Linked DNA regions of Methylomagnum ishizawai. The protein of the gene in region 1 binds, or shares a complex with, the protein of each later gene. Links are inferred from orthologs where the notes say so. Each region holds a gene or a part of one and is shown in the gene's direction. Other genes may lie near its edges.

Evidence for each region.
Region 2: the proteins of ccmD (region 1) and B9N93_RS20655 are in contact, whole or in part, in a solved structure (PDB 8CE8), measured with the Escherichia coli proteins. The link is inferred for Methylomagnum ishizawai from one-to-one orthologs.

What each region holds. Positions count from the first base shown.
Region 1 is NZ_FXAM01000001.1:543,450-555,451, forward strand. The notes cover bases 8,214-10,974. They hold ccmD (heme exporter protein CcmD), read left to right. Parts: upstream 8,214-9,386; coding sequence 9,387-9,563; downstream 9,564-10,974. Other genes in these bases: B9N93_RS02355 (class I SAM-dependent methyltransferase), read right to left, coding at 8,214-8,254; B9N93_RS02360 (class I SAM-dependent methyltransferase), read left to right, coding at 8,363-9,205; ccmE (cytochrome c maturation protein CcmE), read left to right, coding at 9,560-10,021; B9N93_RS02375 (heme lyase CcmF/NrfE family subunit), read left to right, coding at 10,018-10,974. In the rest of the region: B9N93_RS02320 (PhnD/SsuA/transferrin family substrate-binding protein), read left to right, coding at 1-805; B9N93_RS02325 (acyltransferase family protein), read left to right, coding at 962-2,071; B9N93_RS02330 (transposase), read left to right, coding at 2,127-2,627; B9N93_RS02335 (hypothetical protein), read right to left, coding at 2,684-4,339; B9N93_RS02340 (TMEM175 family protein), read left to right, coding at 4,525-5,178; B9N93_RS02345 (YjfB family protein), read left to right, coding at 5,371-5,574; B9N93_RS02350 (hypothetical protein), read right to left, coding at 5,656-6,753; more of B9N93_RS02355, read right to left, coding at 7,223-8,213; more of B9N93_RS02375, read left to right, coding at 10,975-11,994. UniProt on the Escherichia coli protein: Required for the export of heme to the periplasm for the biogenesis of c-type cytochromes.
Region 2 is NZ_FXAM01000001.1:4,580,429-4,592,663, reverse strand. Bases 1,047-4,040 are described here. They hold B9N93_RS20655 (heme ABC transporter permease), read left to right. Parts: upstream 1,047-2,165; coding sequence 2,166-2,915; downstream 2,916-4,040. Other genes in these bases: B9N93_RS20645 (alpha-D-glucose phosphate-specific phosphoglucomutase), read left to right, coding at 3,720-4,040; B9N93_RS20650 (Lpp/OprI family alanine-zipper lipoprotein), read right to left, coding at 2,976-3,245; ccmB (heme exporter protein CcmB), read left to right, coding at 1,484-2,161; ccmA (cytochrome c biogenesis heme-transporting ATPase CcmA), read left to right, coding at 1,047-1,487. Also shown: B9N93_RS20670 (NAD(P)/FAD-dependent oxidoreductase), read right to left, coding at 1-713; more of ccmA, read left to right, coding at 858-1,046; more of B9N93_RS20645, read left to right, coding at 4,041-5,354; 16S rRNA (adenine(1518)-N(6)/adenine(1519)-N(6))-dimethyltransferase RsmA, read right to left, coding at 5,437-6,222; 4-hydroxythreonine-4-phosphate dehydrogenase PdxA, read right to left, coding at 6,257-7,237; B9N93_RS20630 (peptidylprolyl isomerase), read right to left, coding at 7,234-8,589; LPS assembly protein LptD, read right to left, coding at 8,617-11,427; B9N93_RS20620 (aminoglycoside phosphotransferase family protein), read left to right, coding at 11,899-12,235. UniProt on the Escherichia coli protein: Required for the export of heme to the periplasm for the biogenesis of c-type cytochromes.

The sequences.
Region 1 (12,002 bases):
TAGCGGCGGTGCCCAGCCCTCGGTGGTGAGTTCGGTGCGGGCGGCGGCCAAACCCGCCGAGGCCGCGCCCGCCGGCGGCAAGCTGAATTTCGTCGCCAGCCTGCAAGTGGGCGCGCAGTTGAGCGGCTGGTATCTGCTGAACACCTATCTGCAACGGCGCTTGCAGCGGGCGATCCATTTCGAGCAATTGCCCGCCGGGCGCGAACTGGGCCAGGAGGTGGTGGATTTGCTGTTCGCCAAGCCGTTCGAGGCATGCGCGATGATGCAGAAGCGGGGTTTCATCCCGCTGCTGCGTCCGGTCGGCGAGGCCGATGAGGTGGTGATCGTGATGCGGGCCGACGATCCCAGGACGTTGGCCGATCTGCCCGAAGCGCAGGCGGTGACGGCTTCGCAGGGGAGTTTCGTCTATGTACTGGGGCGGTTCTTGTGCGACGAGAACGGATTGGATTCCTCGCGCTTCCAGCAGCATTTCGCGGGCAACGAGATCAAGGCGCTGCAAATGCTGCTGAAGCAGCAGGCGGACGTGTTGTTCATGCTCAAGAAAACCTATTACGGGCTGTCCGGGCTGACCCGCGGCAATACCCGCGTGGTGGACGAGAGCGATACCCAGTTCGCTTTCCATTTGCTGTGTATCGATCCGGCCATCGCGGCGCAGAAGGACGACATTACCCAGACCTTCCTGAATATGGCGGAGGACGACCAGGGTCGGCAAATCCTCAAGGATATCCAGTTGGAGGGCTGGTGCGTGCCGCAGGAGGGGGAATTGGGAATGTTGATGCGGTTGTATGAGCGGTATTCGGAGTAGGGGAATATAGGCTTTGGCGGGGTTGCTATATAAAATACTGGCCCCGCCTTTTTATTTATACTACGCATAAACGCTATAAATATCTGCTCAAACCATAACCCGCGCAGTGCCTTTCAAACCGATATATATGAGAATCCCGGCCATCTAGCGCACTCCATGCCCATCAAAACAAGACTGGAATGGCTGGATGGGCTGAGGGGATGGGCCTGTATCGTGGTGTTTCTACACCACTTGGTGGGCGCTTTCCTGCTCGAATATCTACCGGAATACAAAGGCCCATGGAACTCGTTCATCACCGACGGTGGCCTCGCGGTATCTGTCTTTTTCGTGATTTCCGGTTTCGCCTTGAGCGTGAAAGGGGTTTATGGGGAGGGCGGCAGTCTGCTCGTGGCCACCACATCGAGATATTTCAGGCTGGCCATCCCGGTATTCGCTGTCTCCCTGATCGCGTTTTTGCTGATGAAGGCGCATTTGATCTTCAACAAAGACGCGGCCCGATATTTGGCCGATCTAATGCGGTGGGATGCCCGTACCTATAATTGGATCGGCGACCACTTCCACACCCAACCAAACTTCGGCGGGATGCTGACGTTTGCCTTCTACGAGTGCTTTTTCGAATATCAGCCGAAAACCAGCTATAACTCAAGTTTATGGACCATGCAGACTGAACTGCTCGGTTCATATATGCTCTATGCGTTCATCGCCATCTATAGAAGCCATGGCAAAGCCAACTGGCTTGTCGCGCTTATTCTATTGGTTTTCTTCTACCTGAAAAATCAAAAGCTAGCCTGTTTCTGGCTGGGCTATATCCTATGCGAACTCAATAAATCGCACTTCGATAAGCGCGACTTTACTTCCGTCGGGTCCGAGGTATTGGCATTCGCGATCATCGCCACCGATGGGTATATATCGACTTGGCATAGGGGGTTCGAGAACCACCCGAAAGTGATGTGCCTCATGGCGGCGAGTATCGTGCTGGCGGTGGCTTTATCCCCACGCCTCAAAGCGCTGCTTTCCTCCGGCCTTTCGCTTTTCCTGGGGAAAATATCGTTCCCCCTCTATCTGATACAGATCGTTGTCATATGCTCATGGTCGTCCTTTTTGTTGATCGCATTGCCGGGATTGGGCCTGGGAAAAGCCATAACGGCGGGTATGATATTGGTCACGACCGCCATGATATGCTTGGTCATCAGCCGGTATCTGCTTGCGGTGGAAACAATGAGCATGAGGCTCTCCAAAGCCATCGCTTTGAAATTACTTCCATAACCGTGGCGGATGCAGTCGCCCGCGTGATCCGGGCCGGGCAAAGCTACCTATCTTTATGATCACCGATCTGCCCGCCGACATTCCCGCCACCACCATCGCCGACCTTTACCGCCGAAGGTGGACCCTGGAAACCGCGTTCCAACACGTCGAAAGGCATTTCAATTCCGAGATCGAAACCCTGGCCTATCCCAAGGCCGCCCTGTTCGGATTCGCCCTGGCCCTGGTGGCCTATAACATTTCCTCGGTGATGATCTCGGCGCTGGATTGCGTCCACCCAAAGCCGGTATCCAAGGATGTTTCCGGGTATTACATTGCCCACGAGATCGCCGCCACCTTCCTCGCCCTCGTCCAGCTGGGCGAGGCCTTGGATTGGGTATCCGTCGCCGCCCGCACCCCGTCCGGGTTCGCCGCCTGGCTGCGCGAAACCGCCCGCAACGTCAATCTCCGCGCCCTGAGGAAGCATTCGAGGGGTCCCAAACAGCCAAAATCCAAGCCCCCCTACGATCCAAAGCAGCCCCATGTCTCGACTTATCAATTGCTTACGGGTAAGAAGTAGTCACTTTGAAAGGGCTGGCCCATGAACCACGCCATAACCCCGGCGATTTTTCAAGCTTATCGGCTTTCTTTGAAAAAATTGAAAAAGCGCTCATCCTCGCGCTCGTATTTGTTCACGAGATGGCGCAAAGTCGGCCTGTTGCGGGATTCGGAGAGCTTGCCCTCCAGCGAACCCAGCCGCTCCATGATGTCGCCGTAAAACTTCTCGGTTTCCCTGGATCGGAATAAACTTGAACCACGCCGTGCGGCATGGACGATACAGGAAATATCCAGCAGGGTTCTTAATGCCCGGTAATTTGGAGTTTGTAGATACCGCTCGCAACTGATATGCATATCCGCCACATGGTCGGGAACCTTTTTCCTGATCTTCCGCCTCTCTTTCATGAATTGGATTTCATAGCCACCACCCCTGACGCTCCAATCCCTGGTTTGAATATCATTTATGATATCCACGAAGAAATCATCCGCCTCTTCCCGGAACCCGGAATCGGCATGGAGCGCCGCCAAATTTTTGCCAATATCGATGGCCGCCTCGAAGTCGGGCGAGACTCCCCCCAAGGCGCTTAAACCCTCATAGCGTGCGCTGATCTCGCCGGAGCGGTTGTGGACGATCCTCTCCAAGGAGCGTTGAATCTCCAAGCGGATCGCGGCTTGGTTCTGGTGGCAGAACGCGAAGAAATCCGGGTCCGGTGCCACCGCCTCCTTGAGGGCGCGTTTGTTTTCGATGATTTTGTCGCGGATACGTTGTTGCAGGGCGGGATTCTCGCCGGGGTCCGAGGCGCGCTCGGCGATGCCCGAATAAACCGTGTCGTCCGTGAATATCAGTTTGGCGATGGCCCAATATTTCCCATCCTCGCATATATCGTACTTATCGTGGATCCCATCGTAAAAACTCAGGAGCCTGCCATCGAAGATCGGCAAGGTACTCGGCAAATAATTCAATTCTTTGATGCAGTCTTTGTCGATATAGCCGGATAAAAAATGCGTCAGCGCCCGGTCTATGAATTCGGGGACCAGTACATATTTGCGCTTGGTAGTATAGATGGATTTCCTATTATCCTTGGTCCGTTTGTCGATGCCCCGCTCGTCGAGGTCGGCGTCGGACGGGGCCGGGAAATATTTCACCGGCGCGAACGAGAGTTTCTTGGCGGCGGCGATGCGCATGGAATTGAGGGATTGCCCGTGGTCGATCTTGATGAATTCCAGATAGGTTTCCACCTCCGATTCACGCACTTCCCCATTTTCGTCCGCAGGGATCGCAAGCCCATAGTTTTGGTCCGAGAGGTCGTTTTCTTCCAGCATGATGGAAGAGAACAAAACCAGCATGAAACCCCGCTGCCCTTGAATGAAAGCTTCCTTGAACGCCATGGCCTTCGCCTGGTGTTTGGCGCGGTCGAGGATATCTCGCACCGAGCGGTATGGAACGAACTCCGACAGGATATTATTGCCGTCGCCGGTCCTGATCTTGGGCTGGAGGGGGCCGATCAAATAACGGTAGATTTCACCGGTAATGCATTCAATAAGCACCTCCTGGCGGCTCGATAGGGTTTTTTTCACCCATTTTTTGGACTCTCCGCCCCGCAAAGGGTTCTTACGGGGAATCGCGCCGAGTTGGGTGGGATTGGCGCTGGCCGTGGTTTCTCCTTCCCGGGCTTTGAAGGCGCTAAAATCCTTATGACCTTTTCCAAGCAAGGGATTTTTATTCTTACACATGGCAATGATCTCGGTTGGCTGAAACGGCATCCGAATCAATATAATACAAATTCAGCGATAGGCATGAGCCGTTCGGGCACGCTGCCCTTCAAGCCGCAAAATCCGGTCTCAGCGGCGCTGTTTGCGGGGACCGATTTAAGTAGGCTATCGCCATCGCTTTCACATGCCGCCAGGAGCAACCCCCCATGTCCGAACACAATGGCCACGGCTTCGAGAAAGGCCGCTTGCAATCCCTGAGCGATGGCGTGTTCGCCATCGTGATGACCCTCCTCGTGCTGGAAATCATCGCCGACGAGGTCACGGGGGCCGGTTCCGCCGCCGAACTCCACAAGGCGCTGCTGGAACTCTGGCCCAAGGTGCTGAGCTACGCCATCAGCTTCGCGGTGGCGGCGGTGTTCTGGATCGACCAGCACGCCGATCTCCACCACCTGACCCACACCGACAACCGCTTCCTGTGGATCAATATCTGCTTCCTGTTCTGGATTTCGCTGCTGCCGTTCTCCGCCGCCATGCTTGGCGAGCATCATCAATACGCCGTGGCCAGCATCATCTACGGTTGTAATATGATCCTGGCCTCGCTGACCCTGCACGCCAGTTGGCTCTACGCCGTCCGCAACCACCGGCTGGTCAAACCCGACCTCGGTCCCGAGGTCATCCGCCAGGCCAACCGCCGCTTGCTGGTCGGGCCGCCGTTCTATGCCCTGGGCATAGCCATCGCCTTCCACAGCCCCCATGCCAGCTATCTGGTGTATGTGCTAATGGCGGTCCTATACGTGGTGGCGGGACTCGTACCCATCCGGTGGCGGACCCGGATGCTGGGCGCGGCGGACGGCGGATGAGCGGGACCGGGCCGGTGCGGCGTCGGGATTTCCGCCAGGGCATTTCCACGCCATTGGTAGGGTGGGCATGTATTCCGTGTCCGCCGGGATAGCCCAAAAATGGTGGGCATGGGGATATGCCCACGGCTGGGCGTAAACCCAAACCAAAAATGCTCTAGCCTTAGCCTATGAACCAACACCCAGGGGACATCCATGGATATTTCGGGTCTTTCCGATTCGGGCTTGATGGGCTTGGCCCAGGCCATGAACGACAGCAAGCTGCAAGAGAAGATCGGCGCTTCGGTGATGAAGATGGCCCACGACCAAGCCAAGCAAGAGGGGCAGGACGCGCTCCAACTCATCGCCTCGGCCACGCCCTCCGGGTCGCTCGGCCATCACCTCGATGTCTGGGCTTGAGTCTGGGGGCGGGGGGCGGGCTGTTCGGGTTGGGTCCGCCCTGGCGCGGAAGGGGCCGGGCGTCCCTGCCCGGTGCTGGGTTTACGCGGCTCTGGCCGTCCTGCTCGTCCCATAGCGGGCGATCAGCCGTTCCAGCCGTGCCGGGTCGCGCAGGCAGGCGTTGAATTCGCTATCGAGGCATTGCTCGTAATGGCGGATCAACACGCTGTCGGTGGGGCGGGGCGGGGCGACCGATTTCAGCATATGCAGGACGTGGTGCAGGAAATGCCTGCGGAGTACGGAATCCTGGGGAATCAGCGGCGGGCGCGGTGCCTGGGCGGCGGCGGGCGTCTCGACCGGCGTCGGCGTCTCGACGGCGGTGGCGGTCGGCGCGACCGGGGCCGGAGGCGCGGCCACGGCCAGCGCCGCGATCCGGGCCGCGTAATCGGCCCGCAGCTTGAGCAGGCTGGCTTCGTCGCGCAGGCAGGCGTCGATGCGGCTCTGGACCAATTGCCCATAATGGCGGATCAGGACGCTATCGCCGGGGCGGGGACCGGCGACGGTCTGCGCCATCAGGGCCGTGTGCTGCATGAAGTGGCGGCGTAACACCGAATCTTCCGGCACCCAGGCCGGGCGCGGGGTGCGGACGGGTGGGGCGGCGACTGGCGCGGTTTCGGCTGGGATTGGAGCGGCGGTGGTAGCAACAAGGGGTTCCTCGACCGGCGTCGGCGCTTCGATAACGGTGGCGGTCGGCGCGACCGGGGTCGGAGGCGCGGTCACGGCCAGCGCCGCGATCCGGGCCGCGTAATCGGCCCGCAGCTTGAGCAGGCTGGCTTCGTCGCGCAGGCAGGCGTCGATGCGGCTCTGGACCAATTGCCCATGATGGCGGATCAGGACGCTATCGCCGGGGCGGGGACCGGCGACGGTCTGCGCCATCAGGGCCGTGTGCTGCATGAAATGGCGGCGCAGCACCGAATCCTCCGGCACCCAGGCCGGGCGCGGTGCCACAGTTGGTACGGCGGCGACCGGCACCACCGCCACGGCGGGAGGCTCGGCCACTTGCGCTGCGGCGGGAACGGGTTCGCTGGCCGGTGGCGGCGGTTCGGCGGTGCGGAGTTGGGAGGTGGTTGCCGGGGTTTCCGAGGCGGGTTCGGCCTGGGTTTGGAGCCGGGGCGGAATATCGGGGCGTGGCTGGTCCACCGCGTGGTGACGGGTGGATTGGGGGGACCATGCAAACTTGTATAGGAAATAAACCAGCGCTAGGACTAATAAAACGGCTATGGCGGTTAGCATATAATCATTATTAGGTGGTTGTTGTAAGGGCGGAATCCCGCAGGAGTAAAGCCAATGTTTGGCGGCAGCGGGGCTGGGACGTCTTGCCAGCGGCCCGTTTCCGGTGGTTACGGAGGGTTTCGATCAATTGGGTCCGGCATATTGGTGGTCCGATAGGTTTGGTCGTCGCCGTCCATAAACGCCTTTGTTTGAAACCCCGGCGCACGGGGTTTGCTTGGGTCGGAAGACACCCTGGATAAAAGGTCGCCAGGGTGGTTTCATCGCTATTATCTTGGGCACCCGGCCTGGGCTTGAGAGAGTGCCAAAGAGCCGATGATCTTGCAACTCTTTTCTAGCCGTGCCGGGCGGGGCGGTGGGGCCGGTTTCCATTGCGCAATCAATGCTTTAGGGCCAGGATGACCTTGAAGCCCTCGGCTTCCGCCAGGGTGGCCGCCCGCGCTCCCAGGGCTTCGATTTCCGGCTCATAGGGCAGATGCCGGTTGGCGACCAGGAACAAGCGCCCGCCCGGTTTGAGCGCCGCGAGGCCCGCCCGCACGAAGGCCCGGCCCAGCGCCGACAGCGCCGCCCGTCCCGTGTGGAACGGCGGGTTCGTCACCACGAAATCCAAGCGCGACACCGGCAAGCCCAGGGTCACGTCGGCCCAATGGAATTGCGCTGCCGGGTGTCCTTCCAGGTTGCGGCGGGCGGCGTCCAGCGCCTTGTGTTCGGATTCGAACAGGTGCAGTTCGGCGATCTGGCGCGGGCGGGCCAGGATTTCCCGGCTCAGATAGCCATAGCCCGCGCCCAGATCGGCCCCGCGCCCGGCCAGATCGTCCGGCAGGTGGCGGGCCAGGAGGCGCGAACCCAGGTCCAGCGCCTTCCAACTGAACAGGCCGGGGCGGCTCATCAAGCCGGTATCCGCGATGCCGTGCCAATCCCCGCCTTGCAACCATGTTTCCAACAGGCCGCGATCCAGCTTGGCCGGGTCTTTGCGGGCCAGGAACACCCGGCATTTGTGCTTGCTATAGGTTTCGACGCCGCCCATCAACTCGGCACAACGGCGTTCCAGCGAGGGCGCGCCCAGGTCGTTGGCGGCGCTGACGATCAAGCTGCCGCCTTCGTCCAGCAGCGCGGCGGCGCGGGCGTAGTGGTGGAGGACTTCTTCCTTGTGCTTGGTGGCGAACACGAGGCAGAGGGAGGCGGGGGAGGCGGGTTCGTCGGTGCGGACTTCGAGCCCGAGCCGGGCCAGGGCGTCGGCACCGGGCTTGTCGGTTTGGTAATAATGGACGGGGCGCGGTGGGAGCGCGTCCAGATAAGCGCCGGGCAGGGCGCGGAACACGGCGGCGGGACCGCCGCCCGCCAGGATGCCGGGATGGCGGGCGATGAAACTGTCGAGCGCGGCGGCGCGGGGATCGTGCGGGGAAGCCATGGGATACGGGTACTCGGGCGATGGGGGATGACAGGGGTTTTTCCGGTATTCTGACAGGCCATCCTGTGCCGACGCCATCCAAATTCCATTGCCAAGGAGCCTAGCCCCATGTCCAGTCCGATCCGCCTGCCGTATTTCGATGCTTTGCTCAAGCTGTTGGACGAGGGGCATCCCGTCCTGGAACAAGTGTTCGGCCGCCATGTGCATTGGGGCTATTGGCCCGAACCTAAGGCCGCGACCGGCACGCCGGAAGATTTCGCGGTAGCCGCCGAAGCTTTGTCGCGGTTGGTGTATCAGGCGGCGGGCGTGACCGATGGCATGAAGGTGTTGGATGCGGGTTGCGGCTTCGGCGGCACCACGGCCAGCTTGAACGCCAATTTCGAACGCATGGCCCTGGCCGGGCTGAATATCGATCCGCGCCAACTCGAAAGGGCCGGGAGCCGCATCGTGGCCCGGCCCGGCAACACGCTGGAATGGATCGAGGGCGATGCTTGCGCCCTGCCGTTCGAGGATGCCAGTTTGGATGCGGTGCTGGCGGTGGAGTGTATTTTCCACTTCCCGAGCCGGGAACGATTCTTCCGGGAGGCTTTCCGGGTGTTGAAGCCGGGCGGACGGCTGGCCTTGTCGGATTTCCTGCCGACGGCGGGTTTGAAGCCGTTCATGGGCTTGGCGGGGATGTGGCCCGCGACCTTGGGGTTTTATGGGCGTTGCGATTTCCGCCATGGATTGGAGGATTACCGCCGGTTGGCGCAAGGAACCGGGTTCGCCGTAAGCGTGGAGCGGGATATTACCGGGGAGACCCTGCCGACCTACGATTTCATCCGCAAGCTGGCCAAAGAGTTCACCCTGCCCAGCGTGTCGGCGGCGGCGGAGACTTTGTTCGCCGAATGGGCCAGCCGCTTGGGGGTATTGCGGTATGCGGTGCTGGGGTTCGAGAAGGCGGGTGGATAAGCCGCTCCAACGGGCGGTGGGATGTTCCGCCGTGCCGCATCCCGCTGCGGGACACCCAGCATTTCACAGCCAAACCCCCGCCGAACCGCTAGAATATCCCGCCTCGCATCCCAGCCCCCGATGGGGCGGCTCCCCAAGCGTTCCGCGCCGGTCCCTCCTTCCATCCACATCCGCTATCGCAATGAACTGGAACGAATTCTTCTCCATGGGCGGCTACGCCCTCTATGTCTGGACCTCCTATGGCCTAATGGCCGTGATCCTGGTCCTCAATCTGCTGGCACCCCTCAAACGCCATGCCGAGGTGCTGAAAACCATCGCCCGCCGCCTGAAACAAGAAGCGCAACGGAGGCCGTCATGATGACCCCGCGCCAAAAACGCATGACCGTGGTGGGGCTGATCCTGGTGGGCGTCAGCGTCGCCGCCTTCCTGGCCCTGACCGCGTTCCAGAAGAACCTCTTGTATTTCTACACGCCCAGCCAGGTCGCCGCCGGGGAAGCGCCGAAGGGCTATCCGTTCCGGGTCGGCGGGCTGGTGGTGCCGGGCACGGTGCAGCGCGAGGCCAACGGCACTACCGTCCATTTCACCCTCAGCGACGGTGGCCCGGCCACGGTGCAGGTGGTCTACACCGGCATCCTGCCGGATTTGTTCCGTGAAGGGCAGGGCATCATCTCCATCGGCCAGCTCAACCCGGCGGGCGTGTTCGAGGCCGGCGAAGTCCTCGCCAAGCACGACGAGAACTATATGCCGCCCGAAGTCGCCGATTCCCTCAAACACAACGGCCAAGCGCCCATCGACTACTCAGGGTGGAAGAAATGAGCCCCGAACTCGGACATCTGGCTTTGATCCTGGCCTTGCTGACCGCGCTGATGCAAGCGACCTATCCCTTGCTGGGCGCGGCGCGGCGCATTCCCGCCTGGATGGCGGTCGGACCCGCCGCCGGGAGGGCGCAATTCCTGTTCCTGGCGGTGTCGTTCGGCTGTCTGGTGGCGGCATTCGTCAACCATGATTTTTCGGTCCTGTACGTGGCCCAGCATTCCAATAGCAGCCTGCCCTTGTATTACCGCATCTCGGCCACCTGGGGGGCGCACGAAGGCTCCATGCTGTTGTGGGCCTTGATCCTGGGCTTGTGGACGGTGATGGTGACGGGGTTCAGCCGGGGCTTGTCGCTGGAATTCCAGGCGCGGGTTTTGGGCGTGATGGGGCTGGTGAGCGTCGGGATTTTGCTGTTCATCCTGCTGACCTCGAATCCATTCGAGCGCATCGTCCCGGCCCCCGCCGACGGCAACGACCTCAATCCCTTGTTGCAAGATTTCGGTATGACCATCCATCCGCCCATGCTGTACATGGGCTATGTGGGTTTGTCGGTGGCGTTCGCCTTCGCCATTGCGGCCTTGCTGGGCGGCTCGCTAGATTCGGCCTGGGCGCGGTGGTCGCGGCCCTGGACCTTGATCGCCTGGGTGTTCCTGACGGCGGGTATCGTGCTGGGTTCGTGGTGGGCGTATTACGAACTGGGTTGGGGCGGTTGGTGGTTCTGGGACCCGGTGGAAAACGCTTCGTTCATGCCTTGGCTGGTGGCGACGGCCTTGCTGCATTCCCTGGCCGTGACCGAGAAGCGCGGCGCGTTCAAAGCCTGGACGGTATTGCTGGCGATCTTCGCCTTTTCCTTGAGTTTGCTGGGGACGTTCCTGGTGCGCTCGGGTGTGCTGACTTCGGTCCATGCCTTTGCCTCCGATCCGGCGCGGGGCTTGTTCATCCTGGTGTTGCTGGCCCTGGTGGTAGGCGGTTCCTTGCTGTTGTACGGGTTACGCGCCCCGGCTATCCGCGATACCGCCCAATTCGGCTTCGTCTCCAAGGAAAACCTCTTATTGCTGAACAATATCCTGTTGGTCACGGCCAGCGCCAGCATCCTGCTCGGGACGTTGTATCCCTTGCTGCTGGACGCCTTGAAGCTGGGCAAGATTTCGGTGGGTTCGCCCTATTTCGCTAGCGTGTTCGCGCCCTTGATGACCCCGATTTGCCTGCTGGCCGGGATCGGGCCGATGCTGGCCTGGCGCGAGGCGCAGCTCGGCAAGCTATTGTTCCGGGTACGCTATCTGGCCTTGGCGAGTTTGCTGCTCGGGATCGTCGCTACCGCCGTGTTCTGGGATATCGCCGATATCAAGGCGCTGGCGGGCTTGACGATGGCGTTTTGGTTGGCGGGCAGCGCGGGTTTCACCCTGTGGAACCGGCTCCGGCTGCGCGGCAGCTTGGCGGAAGGTCTGCGCTCGCAATCGCGCAGCGTGTACGGCATGACCCTGGCCCATTGCGGTATCGCGGTGTTCCTGGTCGGCGTGGTGCTGTCGAATGGGTATAGCGAGGAAAAAATCGTCAAGCTGGCTCCGGGCGAGGCCGTGGAAGTGGGCGGCTACCGTATCGTGTTCCAGGGCGTGACCGATGTGCAAGGGCCGAATTTCGTGGCGCGGGAAGGCGATTTCCAAGTGCTGCGCGAGGGCGGGGAAATCGCCCGGTTGTCGCCGCAAAAGCGCGTCTACAAGGTCCAGCGCAATATGATGACCGAGGCCGCCATCGATCCCGGCCTGACCCGCGATCTCTATGTCGCCCTGGGCGAGCCGATGGAAGCCGGGGCGTGGAGCGTGCGGGCCTATTACAAGCCGTTCATCCGCTGGATTTGGCTGGGCGGTGTGCTGATGATGAGCGGAGGTTTGTTTTCGGCGGCGGACCGGCGTTACCGGCTGGCGCGGGAAGCCGCCGGGCCAGAGGCCAAACTGGTGGGGGACTTGGTCCGTTGAGGGCCGCG
Region 2 (12,235 bases), 4.0 Mb from region 1 along the record:
CGGAGTTTGAGGACGCCGTCGGCCTGCCCCTGGAAGAATTGGCCGGGGTGGTAATCGATGCCGAGATCAGCCAGGCGGGCCTGCACGTAACGGCCCAACTCGGGCCGGAATTGGCCGAGCGGGGCGGGGTTGGCGTCCACCAGCCGCAAACGGCAGGCGCTGCGCTGCCGCTGGAGGTAATGGGCGATCTCGAACAGGAATTGGATGCCGGTCGCGCCCGCGCCCACCACGGTCAGATAGCCGCTCCGGGTTTCGATGGCGTCGCGGTAGAGGTCGATCAAGCCGGAGCCGGTTTCGGCGCTGAAATCGTCCAGGTCCAGGGTTTCCGGGCTTTTTTCCAGCTTGGGGTAACTGCCGCCAGTGGCGATCAAGAGATAATCGAAGTCCAGCGCCCGGCCCGCGACCGTCAAGGCACGATCGGTATTCCATTGCAACAAGGCCAGTTCGTCGATAGGCAGCGCGGCCTGGACATGGCGGAAGCCGAAGCGTTGGCCCAAGGCGGCGAACGGCACCTGGAACTCGGCCAGCGGTCGGCGGAAGCTTTCATGGAGATGGGTGATTTTGAGATGGTGGGGGCGGGGGTCGATCAGGACGAGATCGGCGTCCGGGCGCTGTGTCCTGAGGGCCGATAAAGCTGCCAAGCCCGCATAGCCGCCGCCCGCGACCACGACCCGCAAGCGCCGCCTGCCTGGAATATAAAAAGGCATGAGCATGGTGATCCGTTCCGGTTTCGGCGTGGGTTGAGAATTCCGTTGCTGGGATAGACCGCCCGTGGTGGGGGAAAATTCAGCGTAAGCCCGGCCCGCTTTCTGAGATAATGCGCCCCCATGTCCGTCACCCGTCCATCGCATCGCCCCATGACCGGGACTCTCCCCGCCCTCGAAGCCCACCGACTCGAATGCCTGCGCGGCGATATCCCGCTGTTTTCGGGGCTGAGTTTCGGCGTCGCGCCCGGTCAGATCATGCAGGTCGAAGGGGCCAACGGCAGCGGTAAAACCAGCCTGCTCCGCATCCTGGCCGGGCTGAGTCCCCCGCACGAAGGCGAAGTGCGCTGGCGCGGCACCCGCATCGCCCACCGGCGCGCGGCCTTCTTGGCGGAAATCGGCTATCTCGGCCATCATCTGGGCTTGAAAGCCGAACTCTCGGTAGGCGAAAACCTGCGTTTCGCCTTCGCCCTGAACGGCTTGGACCTGGACCCGCAAAAACTGGAGCAAGCCCTGGACCAAGTGGGCCTCCTGGACCGGATGGATTTGCCGGTCCGCGCCCTCTCCGCCGGGCAGCGGCAGCGGGTGGCGCTGGCCCGGCTGGTGTCGTCCCCGGCGGCGTTGTGGATACTCGACGAACCGTTCACCGCGCTGGATGTCGGCGGCATCGCCCTAGTCCAGCGCCTGCTCGAACACCATGCCGCCCGCGGCGGCCTCGCGGTCCTCACTTCCCATCAAGCGGTCGAGCTACGCGGCGGCTTGGTCAAACTGACCTTGGCATGAACGAACTTCTCCGCGCCTTCCTGGCCCTGCTACAGCGGGATTTGCTCCTGGCGTTCCGGCACCGGGGTGAATTGGTCAATCCCTTGCTGTTCTTCATGATCGTGGTGACGCTGTTCCCTTTGGGCGTCAGCCCGGAGGAAGCCTTGCTGCGCAAAATCGCGCCGGGCGTGATCTGGATCGCGGCCCTGTTGGCGGCGCTGTTCTCGCTGGAAAACATGTTCCGCTCCGATTTCGACGACGGCGCTCTGGAGCAAATCGCCCTCAGCCCGCATCCCTTGGCGGTGCTGGTGCTGGCCAAGGTGTTGGCGCATTGGCTGGTGAGCGGCCTGCCCATGTTGCTGATGGCCCCGCTGTTGGCGCTGTTCCTGGCCCTGCCCACTCCGGCGGTTTACGCCCTGGAAATCACCCTCCTGGTCGGCACGCCGTTGTTGAGCTTGATCGGGGCCATCGGCGTGGCTTTGACAGTGGGCCTCAGGCGCGGCGGGGTGTTGCTGACCTTGTTGGTGCTGCCCTTGTATATCCCGGTCCTGATTTTCGCCACCAATGCCGTCGCCGCCGCCGCCGCCGGGATGCCGGTGGAGGGGCAGCTTTATTTCCTGGGCGCTTTGCTGGTCTTGGCGCTCACCCTTGCGCCGCTGGCGACCGCCGCCGCGCTGCGCATCAGCCTGAGTTGACACCATGTGGAACACTATCTGGTTGTTTTTCCATAAACTGGCCTCGCCCAAGCATTTCTACCGCATCTCCGGGAAACTCGTCCCCTGGTTGGGCGGCATCACCTTGATCTTCATGCTGGCGGGGCTTTATCTCGGCCTGTTCGTGGCCCCGCCCGATTACCAGCAGGGACAGAGCTATCGCATCATGTTCGTGCATGTGCCGAGCGCCTGGATGTCGATGTTCATCTATACCTTCATGGCGGTCCTGAGCGCCATCCACCTGATTTGGAACATCAAGCTGGCCGATGTGATGGTGCGCGGCTCGGCGGCCCTGGGGGCGTCGTTCACCTTCCTGGCCTTGGTGACGGGTTCCCTATGGGGCAAGCCGATGTGGGGGGCGTGGTGGGTATGGGATGCGCGGCTGACTTCGGAGCTGATCCTCCTGTTCTTGTACCTGGGTTATATCGCCCTGGTTTCGGCCATCGAGGAGCCGCGTTCGGCGGCGCGGGCCGGGGGGGTGTTGATCCTGGTCGGCGTGGTGAACATCCCGATCATCCATTATTCGGTGGAATGGTGGAACACCTTGCACCAAGGCCCGACCGTGACCAAATTTGACAAGCCCTCCATCCATCCCAGCATGTTGTGGCCCTTGTTGCTGATGGCGCTGGCGTTCCAGTTCTACTATTTCACGGTGGCGCTGATGCGGGCCAGGGCCGAGGTGCTGGACCGGGAGCGGCGCAGCGCCTGGGCGCAGGACGTGGTGGAAGGTGCATAAAAAAAACCCGGTGGGGCGAACCCACCGGGTTTTTTTAAATCTTTCGCGCGGGGCGAACGATTACTTCATGGCGCCTTTACGGAAGCCGCGGTCCAGCTTGTCGTTGATCGCCTGTTCAGCGCGTTGAGCGGCGGCAGCGGCCTTGTTGGCGGCGGCTTCAGCAGCTTGGGCGGAGGACAGCGCTTCGTCGGCGGTGCTCTTCACGGAGGAAATTTCAGCCTTCAAGCCATCAACCTGGGTTTGCAGGTTGGTGATGTCGGACTTGCTGGCGCAGCCCACGGTCAGGCCGGCAGACAACAAAACTGCGGTCAACTTGATTGCTTTCATCATTGCTTCTTTCCTTTTTATTGGATTGGAAAATTTTACGGGACATCGCCGCCCGATAAGGCGACGAATGCCACTCAAGTTTTAGTTTGCCGGGAATCCGGCGCTCTTGCCACCATTATTTTTGCACAACTTAGCCAATTTTCACCAGCATGGCCCCGGTCCGGCCCGGTACCAGGGCGCGACTTCGCTGGCATGTCCTGGATGGCGGTAGTGTGGCGGCTCGCCGGAAAGGCCGATAGGCCAAAGATTACGGGCGGATCAGGCCCTATTGGACGGGGATTCCGGCTCCGTGGCGTGAAGTCCGGCCTGAAGTTAGGTGGCCCATCGTCGCGGGCTGGGTAGCAGTTTATTTCTTGACATTCCCAGGAGATTGCGCCCTTCCGCGTGACATCCCGCCACCGGCCAGCCCGGATTGCCCGGCCCGTTTCCGCGGTAAACTATCCCGGTCGCTTCAGCCAGCTCATCAGGATTACCTCCATGCAGATCGAAACCCGCAAAACCACACCTTATTCGGATCAAAAGCCTGGTACTTCGGGCTTGCGCAAAAAGGTCAAAGTCTTTACGCAGGAGAACTATCTAGAGAACTTCGTGCAATCGGTGTTCGATACCCTGGGTGATGTCGCCGGCCAGACCCTGGTGCTGGGCGGCGACGGACGCTATTTCAACCGCCAGGCCGCACAGACCATCATTAAGATGGCGGCGGCCAATGGCGTGGGACGGTTGTTGGTGGGGCAGGGTGGCCTGCTCTCGACCCCGGCGGCGTCCTGCCTGATTCGCAAATACAAAGCCCATGGCGGTTTCGTGCTGTCGGCCAGCCATAACCCCGGCGGTCCCGACGAGGATTTCGGTATCAAGTACAACGGCATCAACGGCGGCCCGGCCCCGGAAAGCCTCACCAACGCCGTCTATGCCCGCAGCCAGGCCATCACCGAATACAAGATCGCCGCGATCCCCGACCTGGACCTCGATACCTTGGGCGAAACCGCACTCGACGGCATAACCGTGGCCGTGGTCGATCCGGTCGGCGACTATGCCCAGTTGATGGAGCACCTGTTCGATTTCAGCCTGATCAAATCGGCCCTGACCACCGGGGCCATCAGCCTGTGTTTCGACGCCATGCATGCGATCACCGGCCCCTACGCCAAGCGCATCCTGGAAGACCGCCTGGGCGCGATGCCCGGCTCCGTGATAAACGGCGTGCCCTTGGAAGATTTCGGTGGTGGCCATCCCGACCCCAATTTGGTCTATGCCCACGAATTGGCGGCGCTCATGTATGGTCCTGGTGCCCCGACCCTGGGCGCGGCCTCGGACGGCGACGGCGACCGCAACATGATCATGGGCAGCAAGTTCTTCGTGACGCCCAGCGACAGCGTGGCGGTGATGGCGGCCAACGCCCATCTGCTGCCGGGCTATAAATCCGGCCTGCGCGGCGTGGCCCGCTCCATGCCGACCAGCCAGGCCGTGGACCGGGTGGCGGCGGCGATGGGTATCGATTGCTACGAAACCCCGACCGGCTGGAAATTCTTCGGCAACCTGTTGGATGCCCGCAAGATCACCTTGTGCGGCGAGGAAAGCTTCGGCACCGGCTCCGACCATGTGCGCGAGAAGGACGGGCTGTGGGCGGTGCTGTTCTGGCTGAATTTGGTGGCGGTGCGCAAGCAATCGGTGGCCGATATCGTCAAGGAGCATTGGAAGAAGTTCGGGCGCGATTATTATTCCCGCCACGACTACGAAGGCATGGATTTGGCGGCGGGCGAAGGCGTCATGGCCCATCTGCGCGGGCAATTGCCGGACCTGCCGGGGCGGAGCTTTGGGGCTTATAAGGTCGCCTTCGCCGACGACTTCAGCTACACCGATCCGGTGGACGGCAGCGTCAGCGATAAGCAGGGTATCCGCATCGGCTTCGATAACGGCTCGCGCATGGTCTTCCGCCTGTCCGGCACCGGCACCGAGGGCGCGACCTTGCGTATCTACCTGGAACGCTATGAACGCGACCCGGCGCTGCACAATCAGGATACCCAGGTGTTCCTGGCGGATTTGATCGCCCTGGCCGAGCAATTGGGTGGTGTGAAGCAGCGTTCGGGGATGGTGGCGCCTACGGTCATCACCTGAAGCGCGGTCGGTTCGGATTGAAAAAAAGCCCGGCAGGTTGTTATGGCCCACCGGGCTTTTCCTTATCCACCGCTAAGCCGCCCTATCGCGATTTCTCCACCCACCGCTGCGCCATCCGCGCATAGTCCTCCAGGCCCAAGGTCTCCGCCCGCGCATTGGGGTCGATCCCCATGGCCTCGATCTCGCGTTCCTCGAACAAAGTCTTGACCGAGTTCCGCAAGGTCTTGCGGCGTTGGGAAAATGCCGTGGCGACCACTTTGCCCAGCACTTGGGGGTCCACTTCGACCGGCGGCGTCGCATGGGGCATCAGCCGCACGATGGCGGACACCACCTTGGGCCGGGGATGGAAGCTTTCCGGGGGGACTTCGAACAGTTTCTCGGCCCGACAGTGATAACCGGCCATGATGCTCAAGCGGCCATAGTCGGCGGAACCGGGCTCGGCGGCCAGCCGGTCCACCACCTCGTTTTGCAGCATGAAGTGCATATCGTGGATGCCCTCCACCTGCCCGAATAGATGGAACATCAAGGGCGTCGAGATGTTGTAGGGCAGGTTGCCGACCACACGCAACTTTTCGTTCCCTTCCCGCAGGCCGCGGAAATCGAAGCGCAGGGCGTCGGCGCTGTGGAGCCGGAACCTGGGATCGGCGGCGAATTTGCGGCGCAGCCCCTCGGCCAGGTCGCGGTCGATTTCCACGGCGTCCAGGCGGCGGCAATTCGGCAACAGGCTTTGGGTCATCGCGCCTTCGCCCGGTCCGATTTCGACCAGATGCTCCTCCAGGCCCGGCGCAATCGCCATGAGGATACGATGGACCACGGCGGTGTCGCGGAGGAAGTTCTGGCCGAAGCGCTTGCGGGGGATATGGCTCATCGAAGTCGAATAGCGTGGGGGATGGAAGGAGGATTCAGCGGCGGGCGGCCTGCATGGCGATGGCGGTGTCGAGGGCGGCTTCGAGGCTGCCGGCATCGGCCCGGCCACTCCCGGCCAGATCGAGCGCCGTGCCATGATCGACCGAGGTGCGGATGATGGGCAAGCCCAAGGTGATGTTCACCGCCCGGCCAAAGCCCAGGTGCTTCAGCACCGGCAAGCCCTGGTCGTGGTACATCGCTAGCACGGCGTCGGTTTCCGCCAAGTATTTCGGCAAGAACACGGTGTCGGCGGGCAGGGGACCGGACAAGTCCATGCCTTCCGCCCGCAATCGTGCCAGCACCGGCTCGATGGTGTCGATTTCCTCGCGGCCCAGGTGCCCGCCCTCGCCCGCATGGGGATTGAGGCCGCACACCAGGATGCGCGGCGCGGCGATGCCGAAATGGGTCCGCAAATCCCCGTGCAGCACCCGCAGCACGGTTTCCAGGCGGTCGCGGGTGATGGCGCGGCTGACCTCGCCCAGGGGTAGATGGGTGGTCGCCAAGGCCACGCGCAGCCCCGGCGCGGCCAGCATCATGACCGGCTCGCCGCCGGTGATGGCGGCGATGAATTCGGTATGGCCGGTGAAGCCGATCCCGGCTTGGTTGATGACACCCTTGTGGACCGGGCCGGTGATCAGCGCGTCGAAATGCCCGGCCAGACAGGCGCGGCTGCCGTGGTCGATGAGGTCCAGCACATGGGCGGCATTGGCGGGATCGAGCTGGCCGGGCACGACCGGGGCGGCGGTGGGGAACGGCCAGATATTGAGCGTGCCGGGCCGGTGGGTTTCCAATGCGCTATCCGGGCCGATGGTTTCCAGGCGCAAGGGCTGCCCGAGTTGCGCCGCCCGCGCCGCCAACACGCCGGGGTCGCCGACCACCGCGAGGGCGCAGGGCCACGCCTGTTGCGCCACGGCCACGCAGAGGTCGGGACCGATCCCGGCGGGTTCCCCGGCGCTGAGCAGGAGCCGCGGCCTCATCGCAGCGTCTCGGGGACGTAGGCACTGGGCGAAGTCTGATCGTCGAGCCGGATTTCGACATAGGCCTCGTCGCGGATGCGGCGCATCCACAATTCGGTTTCCTCCTCCACCTTGCGCTTGAAGATTTCGTCGCGGGCCTGTTTCTTGAGCAGTTCGCCGGTATCCTGGGATTCCTCGCGCCCCAAAACCTGGATCAAATGCCAGCCGAATTGGCTTTGCACCGGCTCGCTGATCTGGTTCACCGCAAGATGGTTCATAGCTTCTTCGAATTCCGCCACCAAGGCCCCCGGCTGCACCCAGCCCAGGTCGCCGCCCTTGACCGCCGAGCCTTTATCGTCGGAATGGCCGCGGGCCAGGGTGGCGAAATCGTCGCCGGCCTCGATGCGGGCGCGCAGTGCCAGCAGCTTGTTGCTGGCGTCCTCGTCGGTCAGCACCTCGTTGGTCCTGATGAGGATATGGCGTACATGGGTCTTGGTGATGTGTTCGCCGCCCGCGCCCTTGACACTCAACAGCTTGATGATATGGAAACCGCTGGGACTGCGGATCGGGTCGGCGATTTCGCCCTCGTGCATCTTGGGCACCTGCTCGGTGAACAGGCTGGGGAGCTGTCCCAGCTTGCGCCAGCCCAGTTCGCCGCCGTTCAGGGCTTCGCTGGAGTCCGAGGCGGTCATCGAGGCTTGCTTGAAGTCCAAGCCGCCGCGCAGGTCCTGGACCAGTTTCTCGGCCCGTTCCCGCGCCTTCTGCACCTCGGTGGGGGAAGCGGCCTGGGGGGTGGCGATGAGGATATGTCCCAGCAGGTATTCGCTGTCCTGCCCGGCGCTGGATTCGCCCCGCGCCGCCAGCCATTGTTCCACCTCGCGGTCGCTGATCTTGATCTGGCTGTTGACCTGGCTGGCCCTGAGGCGCTGGACCGTGATCTCGCCGCGGATTTGCTCGATGAAATCGGCGTATTCCACGCCCTCCTGGCGCAGCGAGCTACGCAGTTCGTCCGGGGTCATCTTGTTGCGCTGGGCGATTTGCTGCACGGCTTGGCGCAGGGTTTCGTCGTCCACCCGGATGCCCATCTTCTCGGCCAGATGGAGCTGGATTTTCTCGACGATGAGCCGTTCCAGCACCTGCCGGGCCAGGATCGAATCCGGCGGCAACCGGGTATCGCTACGGCTGGCCAGGTTGTGCTTGATCTCGGCGAGTTTCCTATCCAACTCGCTTTCCAGCACCACGTCGTCCTCCACCACCGCCACGATGCGGTCCAGGGAGGTATCGGCCCAGGCCGGGCCGGACAACCACCCCGCCCACAGGGCGAATCCTAGACCGCAGAGATATAGGATTATCGATCCGCGCTTGCATTGCATAAAGGGAGATACCGGAAAACTTGGGGATTAATAATTCTGGAGGATTTCATCGGGCATGCGATAGCCGCTGATCTGGTAGCGCATGAATTCGTCGATGGAATCGCCCAACGAGGCCAGCCCTTTCAATTCCAGCTGGACATAGACGCCATTATTGGCCTGGGTTTGCCCGGAGGAGGATTGGAAGTTATTGATATTGCGGTAGGCGATGAGGCTGAAACGCCAGCAGCAGGTTTCACGCTGGAAGCCCGCGAAGGTTTGCAGGGTCAAATTGTCCACGAGCGAATACTGCCAGCGCCCCAGGACATGCCAACCTTGGGCAACGGGTAGCCGCAGGGAAATATCGGTCAGGTCGATACAGGGGTTGGGATTGACATATTGGTCACTGCCGGTGCCCAAAAGACTGGGTTCACAGGTCAGTGTACTCTGGTTCCTGCGATAACGATAGGCGATATTGAGCAGGGTATTCTGCCGGTCGTTATATTGCAGGGCCGCGATGCCCCGGTCGATCTGGTTTTCATAAGGATTCCATTGTCCGCCGGTATGCACGCTCCAGTTTTCCGTCAGCATGGCGGAGAAGTCGGCGATCAGGTTGGAACTTTTCTGCGATTGGTAGGTCGAGGGTGCCCCCTGCAAAGTCACCCGCCGGTTCGAGAGGTAATAGGCGCTGCCCACGCTGGCCGTCAGCCGGTCCCGGCCTGTGGCCTGGTCGATGAACCGGGTGGTCAGGGCCAGGCTGAACTGGTTGGTGTCGCCGACCCGGTCGCCACCCGTGAAACGGTTTTCGCGGAACAACTGGTAGAAGGTGAAGTCGTAGGCCGAGGAATCGAAGGCCGGGGCGTCGGCCTGGTCGACATAGGGGATATAGTTGTAGAACAGCCGTGGTTCGAAGGACTGGGTCAAGGCTTTTCCTCCCAGGTCGAATTCTCGCTCGAAATACATTCCGCTATCGATGGAGGTGATCGGCACTGTGAAATTCACGGAATCCTTGGCCTGGGTATTGTTCGATTCCGCCCAATACTCGGGGCTTTGCAACCAATACTGGTTGTTCTGCAAGGTGAAGCTGGGGGTGATATAACCCGCCGCGCCCTGGAAGGGATAGAATATCTTGGGTTGCAGCCGGAGTCTTTGGCCGGTGGTACGGTCGATGCCGGAATTCTGGAAGCTATCCAGTTGGACCAGGCTTTGGAATTGCAGCCCGGTGTTGGCGATCCCGGTGCCGTAGTTGAACGCCAATTGCGGCAGGTGGAAATAGGGCCGGGCATTCTTGGCGACGGTGGGGTCGATGGTCTCGAAATAATCGATTTGGGTCCGCAGGGAATACGAATCCCCCTGGTAGAGCATATAGCCGACGCTGGGGATATTGCTGCGGTTGTTGATATTGAAGGTGGAGCCGAGTTGCCCGAGATAGGAATAATCCGAGACGTAGTTGGCGCTGACGTGGCTGCTGAGGTTTTGGCTGAACCGGGTGTCGTTCAATACCGTGGCCTGGCCGCGGGTGGTGCCGGTCAGGTCGTCGTGGGGCACGATATCCAGTTCCACCATGCCCCGCGTGGCTTCGGTGAGATAGCGGAACTGGTTCTTCAACTGGATGCCGCGGTTGGAGAAATAGCGGGGGATGAAGGTGTAATCGTAATTGGGTGCCAGGTTGAAATAATAGGGGACCGAGAAGTTGAAGCCGGAATAGCGGCTATAGCCCAGCGAAGGGACCAGCAGGCCGGATTGGCGGCGGTTGTCGGTGGGGAAGGTCATGTAGGGCGTGTAGAACACCGGCACGTCCTTGAACTCGAACCAGGCGTTCTGGGCCCGGCCCACGCCGGTTTCCTTGTTGATCTTGAGGTCCGAGGCGTGCATCAACCAATCGTGGTTGCCGTTCGGGCAGGTGGTGTAGGTGACGGTTTCGTAGCGCGACAAGGTGTCGCTGTCGAGATGGGTCAGGCGGGCCGCGCCGCGGGCCGGTACCTGGGGCAGCACGAATTGCGAGTTGCGGAACACGCCGCGGTCGGTATCGCTGTCCATGAAGCCGGTGTCGCTGGACAGGGCCAAGCCCTTTTGCATGATCAGCACATTGCCATGGGCGTTGAAGGCGTTGGTCTTCACGTCGCGGGTGGCGAAATCGGCCCAGAGTTTCTGGTCGGCCTGGACCATCTCGACGCCGCCGGCGAAATTGGCGATCTCGCCGTCCAACATCTCGAAATAATTGGACTGGATTTCCAGCGGAGCCTTGTCCCGCGCCAGTTTTTCCTCGGGAGTGAGCAGGAATTCGCTCATGGGCATGAGCCGTGCCCGGTTTGCGCACATGTTTTTCCAGGGATCGACCGGGAACTGGCTGACGATGCGTTCGAGCCGCCGTTCGTCCTCGCGGGTGAGGGTGGTGGCTTCGGCCCAGTTCTCGACCTGCCCGCTGGTGGCGTCCACCACGCGGGCCGCGCCGCGGGGGTCCGGGCCTTCCAGCGAGCAATCCCAGCCTTTGTCGGCGGCTTCCTCGGCCTGGGACGGCAAACAGGTCCAGCCGGGCTGGCGGGGTTTGCTGGCGGCTTGCTCGGCGAGCGGGGCGTTGGCCGGGGGCGCGGCCCGCAGGGCCAGGGGAATCCGTTTCAGGGCGGAAGGGACCGCTTGGGTGACCGGCGCGGGCGCGGTGGCGGGAACCGGGATGACCGCGCGGGCTGGCGCTGGGACCGGGGATTCGGGCGGATTCGGGGGTGGCGCGGCCACGGCGGGTGGCACCGTCGGGGCGGCGGGGGCGGCGCGGTGCGGCGTTTCCGCCTGGAGCGGAGCGGGTTCGGGTTGACTGGGGGCCGCTGTCGGGGGTTCGGGTTGGACGGGCGCGGCCGGGGCCATGGGTTCGTGGCGGAGCGGTTGTGGTTGGGCCTGTACCGGGGGGGGGCGGGCTGGCGCGGGGCGGGGGGCGATACGCTGGGCGGGGTTGTGGGGGCCGCATCGGTTCCGCCTTGCGGGAGGGGTGTTTTCTTTTTGGCGCCGCACACCCATTGGTTATCCGGGCCGGGGGCGCAGTTCCAATCCGCCGCCGCGGCCCAGGCGGACGGCGGTACCACGCCTAAACAAAGGGCCATCGCCAAGCGGCTGCGCGTGAGGTGAATCGGAAAAACCATGCTCTGCGGGAATAATGATCGCCGACGGATTCGCCGTGAGTAGTAGGCCACCCTGGCCGATCCGGGTCGGAGCGCGTGGGGTTCCTGGTTCGGAGTTATCGTCGGGATAGTCTTTATGGTGAAATATCCCGCTTGTTCCCGACAATTCTACCGTATCGTCGGTCCCCGTTAAGCTTTTTTCATCAGCCCACCATCGCCCATGCCCGCACCGGACACACGCCTCGCCCATTTGCTCGCTTGGCTGGGGGACGACCTCGGCCATACCGTCGCCGGGATCGAACCCGCCTCCCAGGACGCCAGTTTCCGCCGCTATTTCCGGGCCAGGATCGGCGCGGACAGCTATATCGTCATGGACGCGCCGCCGCCGCGCGAGAATGTACGGCCCTTCCTCAAGGTGGCCGAACTATTGCGCGGGGCCGGGGTGCGAACCCCCGTGGTCCATGCCGCCGATCCCGAACGGGGGTTTTTGCTGCTGGGGGATTTCGGCACCCAGTGCTATCTCGACCGCCTCGATGCCGATAGCGCCGACGCGCTCT